Regions from separate parts of the Actinoplanes sp. NPDC048967 genome, predicted to be linked through region 2. Evidence: riboswitches for the same ligand, from Rfam matches in the RefSeq annotation. Region 2 holds a riboswitch; the other holds the start of a gene.
What was found. A riboswitch is a leader RNA that binds a small molecule or an ion and turns the genes downstream of it on or off. The one in region 2 is predicted to bind cyclic di-AMP.
Positions count from the first base shown of each region.

Region 1 (4,071 bases), on a different contig from region 2:
AGCCATGGCAGCCACCACGCGGTCCGTCGTCAACGCCGAGAGCCGCAGGCGCCGCGCCTGACTCTGGCGCATCCTCGAGTGTGTCGTCGTCACGGTGGTCGCGCTTTCCACGGCCGTCGCCGGCGGATCCGGGGCGGTCCTCGCGGTGGCCGGCCGCACTGCGACCTGCGAGGTCGAGTCCGTTGAGCGGCTGCGCTGCCCGGACGGGACCACCCTGACCGCCGACCACCAGGAGGCGGGCGACACGGCGGTGGTGGTCTACCACCCGCGGGGCTGGGTCAACGCCCAGACGGAGACGACGTACCGCTCGGCGGATTACGGGTCATGTCGCTCGGAGGGGACCTCGGCGGCTTCTGACGAAGTCGATGTATTCCTCGCCGGCCACCGCATCCGGGCAGCCTAGCGCGGACGGCGACGAGTCACCGACCTGCTCAACCGGAGGACGGCGCTGCGGAGCGGTCCCAAGGAAAAAGCCGCCACGAAAAGTGGCGGCTTTTCCGTCGTGCTCGGTGCCGGCGTCAGCCGGTCGGGCGGCGGATGCCGGTGATGGCCCCGCTGCGATCGATCGACGCCATGCGGACGTGGTCACCCGTGTGCGGTGCGTGCACCATCGTGTTGCCGCCGACATAGATGCCGACATGATGGACCGGACTGCCGTAGAAGATCAGGTCGCCCGGCTGCAGCTGACTGCGGCTGACCGCCCGGCCCGCTCCGATCTGGTCACCGGTGAAGTGCTCCAGGTGCACCCCGACCACCGCCCAGGCCACCTTGGTCAGGCCGGAGCAGTCGTAGCCGCCCGGCCCTTCCGCACCGAAGACGTACGGCTTGCCGATGAGGTCGCACGCCTTCTGCGCCGCCCGGCCGCCCTTGTCGTCGGTGTAGTCGACCGGGCACGGGCCGGTCTTGAACGCACCGTCGGAGCCGCCGCTCGCGCCGTACGCCCTGATCCGCAATTTCTGCAGCTCGTCGACCTTCTTCTGGATGTCCTTCTTCTGCTGGGCCAGCGCCTTGTCGCGCGCCGCCACGGCTTTGGTCAGGGTGTCCAGGTCGCGCTTGTCGCCCGCGAGCTGGTCGCGGAGCTTCGCGGCGCCCGAGACCGACTCACGCTGGTGCCGGCTGATCTGGTCGAGGAACGTGAGTTTCTCGGTCAGAGAGGTCGGCGAGCCACTGACGACCATGGCCTTCATGGCGCTGGGCGAGCCCTGCATGTAGGCCTTTCCCGCCATGTTGCCCACCTGCGACATGGCCAGGTCGACCTCCAGCTCCAGCGGTGCGAGCCGTTTGTCGATCTTCCGGAGCTGGGCCTGGTTCTTGAGCAGCTGGTTGTGCACGTTGTTGTACTGCTCGATGACCGGTTCCAGCTTGTTCCACTGCTCGTCGATCTGCTTTTCGATGCTCGACGGGGACGGTGTCGCATTCGCCACCCCGGGAGTGAGAAGAATCCCGACCGCGACGACGGCGCAGGCGATGCTGCGCAGAATTGCGGCGCTGCGCGCCTCAATCCGTTTCACGTAGGTGCAGTGTCCTTTCTTCCCTCGGCCGCCGACCGGGTTAGCTGACGGGTGCGGGCGGGAAGCGCGCCCGGCCACCGTGCTGCTGGTGGCTTGACCCCAGAATTCTTGGGTCCCCGGTTCGTCTCGCGACGATTAGGCGGTGGCCCGTCAGTTCGCCCGGATTGGGACGAGGGGGGACTGCCGAGCCGGGCACTACCGTACTCCCGATCAACGGCGAATTGAACCCGGCGGTATCAGGACACACTGCGCCGAACATTGGTCGACGCAGCGTGAGTGAATGGCCGTCACAGGGGCCAGGCCGAGAGCGCCCGGTCCAGCCAGGGCAACACCAGAATCACTGTGGGTAATACCAGCAGGCCGACCGCGCCGGTGGCCGCGGCCAGGCTCAAGGTCACGGTGACCGGGCGCGGATCACTCACATTCAGCCGGTCGAGCCGGCGCCGGCGCTCTGCCGCCGCGCTGCCGAGCTCCGCCGGCGCGTCCGGGCTGACCGCGTCGCTGAGCAGCGCCAGGGCCGTGCGCAGCGGCGCCGCGCCGCAGCGCCGCCGGGCGGCGTCGTCGGCGACCATCTCGAGCAGCAGGTGTACGGCGTCGAGCGGCGCCCGGCTGCGCAACGGCCGCGGCACCGCCCGGTAGAACGCGGTGAACGACTCCATGACCACGTCGTGCCGGTGCCGCAGATGGGTCTGCTCGTGCGCGATCACCGCGGCCACCTGCTCGGCGTCGAGCACCCGCAGCGCGCCGTCACTGAGCACCACCCGCGGCGAGCGCCCCGGCAGGCAGTACGCGAAAGGCAGCGGCCCGTCCAGCACCCGCAGCCCGGCGGGCACCTCAGCCGGCAGCTCGCCGTGGCGCTCGGCACTGTCCAACAGGTCGACCAGCAGCCGGTGCCGGGACCGGCGGGCCCGCGACCGGATGCTCACCCGGACGAGCGACACCAGCAGCCGCACGATGATCACCGCGGCGATCACCAGCGCGAAGATCAGCGCGGCCGCACCCACCGGCCGGTCCGAACCCAGCTCACTGACCAACTCCTGAGGTCCGGCCAGCACCACGCCCAGCGCGCAGAGCACCCCGGTGAGGGTGATGCTCTGCCAGAGCGCGACGGCGGCGGCGGGCGCGCGGTCAGGCCAGCGCGCGCCGGCCAGGATGCCCGGCACGACCAGCGACAGGGTCAGCCCCAGAGCGCCGAGCAGCAAGGCGGTCACGGCCGAGCGCCCGGGTCCTTCCGTGCCGCCTCGATGGCGGCGGTCAGGGCCGACGGGTCGATCCGGCCGACGAAGTGCGCCAGGGCCGCGTCGCGGACGCCGTCGGGAGCCGCGCTGAGGGCGTCGAGCATCAGGGCGGCGGTCATCTCCTCGCGCGACTGCGCGGGGGCGTAGCGGTACGCCCGGTCGGCGCGCTGCTGGGTGACGACACCCTTCTTGGCCAGCCGGTCCAGCACGGTCATCACGGTCGTGTACGCCAGCTCGCGGTCGCGGCTCAGCCGTTCGTGCACCTGGCGCACGGTCAGCGGCTCGCCGGCGTTCCACAACTGCGTCATGACCTCACGTTCGAGGTCTCCCAAAGCCATGTGAACCACTCTACTGCACAGCGTCGTACTACGAGGCGTAGTATCTACTACGGAACGTCGTAGAGGGGGCCATCCATGGACGTGCTCGAGCTGACCCGGCTGCAGTTCGCGGTCGTGACGATCTACCACTACTTCTTCGTGCCGCTGTCGATCAGCCTGGCCGGAACCGCCGCCGGCCTGCAGCTCGCCTGGCTGCGCACCGGCCAGGAGCGCTACCGGCAGCTCACCAAGCTGGTCGGCAAGCTGCTCATCGTCACCTTCGCGGTCGGCGTGGTCACCGGGCTGGTGCAGGAGTTCCAGTTCGGGATGGGCTGGAGCAACTTCGCCCGCTTCTACGGCGACGTGTTCGGCCCGACGCTCGCGATCGAGGGCATGCTCGCCTTCTTCCTGGAGGCGACGTTCCTCGCGCTCTGGTACTTCGGCTGGGACCGGCTGCCGCGCAAGCTGCACGCCGCCACCATCGTCATCGTCGCGGCCGGCACCGTGATGTCCGCGTTCATCATCCTGGCCGCCAACTCGTTCATGCAGAACCCGGTCGCGTACTCGCTGGACCCGGTGACCGGGCGGGCGCACCTCGACGACTTCGGCGCGCTGCTGCTCAACAAGGTCAACCTGGCCGCGTTCCCGCACACGCTGGCCGGGGCGGTGATGGCCGGCGGGTCGCTGCTGCTGGCCATCGGCGTGTGGCGGCTGCGGGCCGGGGGTGAGGCGGCATTCCGTACGCTGGCCCGGCTCGGCGCCTGGCTGACGCTCACCGGGGGCGCCCTCACCGCCCTGACCGGCGACCACCTCGGCAAGGTCATCACCGAGGTCCAGCCGATGAAGATGGCCGCCGCCGAGGCCCTGTACGCGACCACCACCGGCGCACCCTTCTCGGTCTTCGCGGTCGGCGGCCCGGACGGCGGCGAGCCGTTCTTCAGCCTCGAGATCCCCCGCCTGCTGTCCATCCTGGCCAAGGGCGACCCCGGCGCGACCGTGCAGGGC
Region 1 is NZ_JBEZFL010000001.1:543,515-547,585, forward strand. It holds gene AB0C12_RS02620 (hypothetical protein) at 95-403, shown strand; gene AB0C12_RS02625 (NlpC/P60 family protein) at 519-1,511, opposite strand; cyclic di-AMP (ydaO/yuaA leader) riboswitch at 1,526-1,663, opposite strand; gene AB0C12_RS02630 (M56 family metallopeptidase) at 1,799-2,722, opposite strand; gene AB0C12_RS02635 (BlaI/MecI/CopY family transcriptional regulator) at 2,719-3,087, opposite strand; gene AB0C12_RS02640 (cytochrome ubiquinol oxidase subunit I) at 3,163-4,071, shown strand, end outside.
Region 1: another riboswitch for cyclic di-AMP. It lies ahead of AB0C12_RS02625 (NlpC/P60 family protein); the one in region 2 lies ahead of AB0C12_RS36785 (NlpC/P60 family protein).

Region 2 (4,071 bases):
CTACGAGCGTGGCTACAAGTTCTCGACCTACGCGACGTGGTGGGTCCGCCAGGCCATCAGCCGGGCCATCGCCCAGCAGGAGCGCACCGTGCGCCTGCCCGTGCACCTGGTCGAGGACGTCAACCGGATGCGCAACGTCACCCGCCAGCTCGTCCGCGAGCTCGGCGCCGACCCGGAGCCCGCGCAGGTCGCCGCGGCGCTGGGCGTGACGGTGGAGCGCGTCACCGAGCTGACCCGCTGGGCCCAGGACACCGTGTCCCTGGACACCCCGGTGGGCGACGACGGCGACACCAACCTCGGCGATCTGGTCGCCGACAGCGACGCGCCGTCGCCTGAGGAGATCGTCCTGACCGCGCTGGAGCGTCAGCGCATCGAGGGACTGCTGAACCACCTCGACGACCGGTCGGCGGGCATCATGCGCGCCCGGTACGGCCTCGAGGACGGTCGCGAGCACTCGCTGACCGAGGTGGCGTCGCGGTTTTCGCTCTCCCGGGAGCGCATCCGCCAGCTGGAGATCCAGGCGCTCGGCCGGCTGCGTGAGCTGGCCCGGGCCGAGGGCCTGCAGGCCGCGTAAGGCAGACCACCAGTACGGCGAAAGGCCGGTGACCCCTGCGGGGACACCGGCCTTTTCTCGTGCCTGCTACTCGGGTGACCCGGCTCAGGTGACCCGGCCGTAGCCGTTCGGGGTCATGATGTCGATCGTGCGCTTCTTGACGGGCTGGCCCGCGCGGGAGGCGTCGATGATCTGGCCACCGCCGACATAGATGCCGACGTGTCCGTTGCTGCGGTAGAAGACCAGGTCGCCCGGCTTGAGCTGGGACCGCGAGATCCGTGTCGTGGCGCTGTACTGAGCGGCGGCGTTGTGCGGCAGCGACTTGCCGGCGGCCCGCCAGGCGGCGGAGGTCAGGCCCGAGCAGTCGTAACCGTCCGGCCCGTCAGCGCCGTAGTCGTACATGACGCCGATCGCGTTGTAGGCGAAGGTGACAGCCTTACCGGCGGAGCCCGCGATGGACGGGATGTTGCCGGTGTACTTGCTGGACTTCTCGGTGGGCGAGCCGTAGGCGGCGGTGCGCATCGCGTACAGCTTCTTGAGGTCGCCCTCGATCTTCTTCTTGCGCGCGTTGAGGGCCTTGGCCTCAGCTTCCTGCTTCTTCTGGGTCGCCTTGAGGGCGGCCTGGCGCTCGGCGAAGTTCTCCGTCGTCGCGCGGTACTCCGCGATGTCGCGGCCACGGCTGCGGGAGATCTGCTCGAGGATGCTCATCCGGTCCATGAGGTTGTCCGCGCCCTCGAGCACGACGTTCATGGTGCCGATGTTGCCGGTCTTGTACGCCGACGCCGCGATGGCGTCCATCTGCGAGCCGGCGGCCTCCAGCGCGGCCTTGGCCGGGCCCAGCGACGCGGCCAGCTTCTTTTCCTCGTCCTTGGTCTTCTTGAGGCTGATGTTCATCTTGTTGTACGACTCGATGACGTCCTCGAGCTGATCGGACGCCTTGTCGATCTTCTTCGTCAGCTCACTCGTCGACGGTTCCGCGTGTGCGGCGGTCGCGGTGGTGCCGGTGATCGCGATCGCCAGGGCGGCAACCACCAGCGCACGGAGCCTCGTGCGGGCGTGTGGCAACGGTTTGTGGCCTTTCTTCCGCTCGGGCCGCCTACCGGGTTAGCTGACGGGTTCGGGGCGGGAAGAAGGCCCCTACCGCTCGCGCGGATTCACCCCGGTGCTGCTTCGGTTGGTTCCCCGGTTCGTCGTGGCGGAGGCGGTGACCGTGGGGGATCTGGTCGCCCGTTTCCGCCGGCGAGGATTCGGCGGCGTTGGCCGGCGCCACCGAGGGTGTGGCTGCGGACCGGACCAACCGCATTAACTTATCGGCGCGCGGCATTAACACAAGAGCCCGTAGAGTGACTTGCGCCAATGATCACAAATAAGAGAATGATCCCGATAACGGCGGGCAACAAATCCGTTCCGCAGCGTTACTTTTCCTACTCTGCCATGGCCGGCGGGGAAGTGCGTGCGGCCGGGACCCACTTGTGGGAGACGACCCGTTCGGCCCAGAAGGAGAAGAACGGGATGGTGCCGGCCAGCATCACCAGCAGCATCCGGCCCAGCGGCCAGTGCGCCCGGCGGCTCAGGTCGAAGGCGGCGACCAGGTAGACCATGTACAGGAAGCCGTGGATCGGGCCGATCGCGGCCACCACGGTGTCGTTGTCACCCAGGTACTTCAGCGGCATGCCGACCAGCACGAGCGCGATCAGGACCACGCCGACGATCCAGGCGATGATCCGGTAGCGGGTGAGGGCTCCCTGCACAGTGCACGTCCTTTCAGCCGGCGCTGGCGCGACGGCCGGGGTAGTCGCTCGGCCGGGCTCCGGGGTGGGCGGCCAGCCAGCTGAGGTAGTCGTTGTAAGCGGCCAGCTCGGGATCGTCGTCGGCCGGCGCCACCTGCGCCACCGGCACGCGGACCGGGCGGCGCACGGTCACCGGGGCATCCTGGCGTGGCACGGGCGGCTGCTCCGGTTGTGGCTCAGCCTCCGCGGGGCCGTCCTGCTCGGCGGCGCGGGCGGCGCGGCGCTCCTGCTGGACCTCGCGGAACCAGATGAACACCACGAAGAGGGCGAACACCGGCCACTCGAAGGTGTAGCCCCAGCTGAGCGAATTGCCGCCGGTGGCCCGGCTGAACTGCCACCAGCCCAGGGCCAGGAAGCCGGCCACGAGCACGAGCGCCAGGATGTGGCGCGCGATCCACGCGGGGGTCCACAGCCCTTTCATGTCCCTCAGCGTACCGGCGGGTTTGGCGGCAGGGCGCACGGGCAACCGTTGCAGCAAGTACTTCTGCGACCGAGGAAGGGAGCGCCGTCATGACCGACGCCCGGCTCGACTCCGCCGGCGACGAGACCGTCGTCTCCGAGAACGGCATCGACCCCGCGGGGCTGGCCGACGACGATCTGTTCCGTGAGCTGGCCAGCCTGCACCGCACCCGGCTGCAGACGTTGCGGCACGGGCCCGACGCGGCCCTGGCCAACCACCTGCGGCGGACCGAGGAGCTGGAGAACGCGTACCTGTCCCGGTACCCCGGCCGTGAGGTCGATCCGGACCGGCTCACCCAGGACTTCTGAGAGGACCCCGGACTTCATGATCTCCTCGGTACGCGGCCGGCTGAACCGGCTGCGACGGGACTACGCACCCCACGAGCACCGGCCGCTGGACGGCTACGTCGCCACGATGGGGGCGTTCGGACTGCTCGCCGGCAGTCTGGCCGCCGCCGCCAAGCTGACCGCGAAGCCCGTACCGGACCGGCCGGCCACCGCCGACATCGTGCTGATCTCCATCGCGACGCACAAGCTGAGCCGGTTGATCGCCAAGGACGCGATCACCAGCCCGCTGCGCGCGCCGTTCACCCGCTATGCGGAGCCGGGCGGCAGCGGCGAGATCAACGAAGAGGTACGCGACCAGGGCAGCTCCCTGCGCCACTCCGTCGGTGAGCTGGTCAGCTGCCCGTTCTGCCTGGCCGTGTGGGTGGCCACCGGGCTGACCAGTGGCCTGGTCTTCGCGCCCCGGCTGACCCGGCTGGCGGCCACGGTCTTCACCGCCACGGCCGCCTCCGACTTCCTGCAGATGGCGTACTCCCTGGCCAAGGAGGCTGCGGAGGGTGACCAGCAGAGCGACGAGGACGACCGGCCGGCGCTGGCCCAGGCGGCCTGACCCCGGTACGGAAAAGCCCCCGGCCGCTCGGCCGGGGGGCTTACCGCTGTGCTGGGGTGACGCGGTCAGGGCGGGCCCTCACGCTCCAGGCCGGACCAGCCGCGCGAGCTTTCCTCCTCGCCCTTCTCGCCCTTGATGACCTCCCGGTCCACCGCGGTGTCGGAGTGTTCGCCGGCGAAGTCGCTGTCGCCGTCCGGTACGGCCTCCTCGTCACCGAAGGCCGGCAGGCGTTCGTTCTGCTGGGTCATCTCGCTCCTTGGTCGGGCATCGAGGTCGTCGGGACTTCGACGGGGATCAGGTGTCCAGCGCCCGCAGCGCCTCGGCCGCCTCGTCCTGGGCGTACTCGCCCTCGGGCAGGGCGTCGATGCGGGTCA
Region 2 is NZ_JBEZFL010000011.1:86,437-90,507, reverse strand. It holds gene AB0C12_RS36790 (sigma-70 family RNA polymerase sigma factor) at 1-574, shown strand, start outside; gene AB0C12_RS36785 (NlpC/P60 family protein) at 659-1,585, opposite strand; cyclic di-AMP (ydaO/yuaA leader) riboswitch at 1,633-1,767, opposite strand; gene AB0C12_RS36780 (DUF3817 domain-containing protein) at 1,978-2,304, opposite strand; gene AB0C12_RS36775 (hypothetical protein) at 2,318-2,764, opposite strand; gene AB0C12_RS36770 (DUF6158 family protein) at 2,854-3,111, shown strand; gene AB0C12_RS36765 (DUF1360 domain-containing protein) at 3,131-3,697, shown strand; gene AB0C12_RS36760 (hypothetical protein) at 3,763-3,945, opposite strand; gene AB0C12_RS36755 (hypothetical protein) at 3,992-4,071, opposite strand, start outside.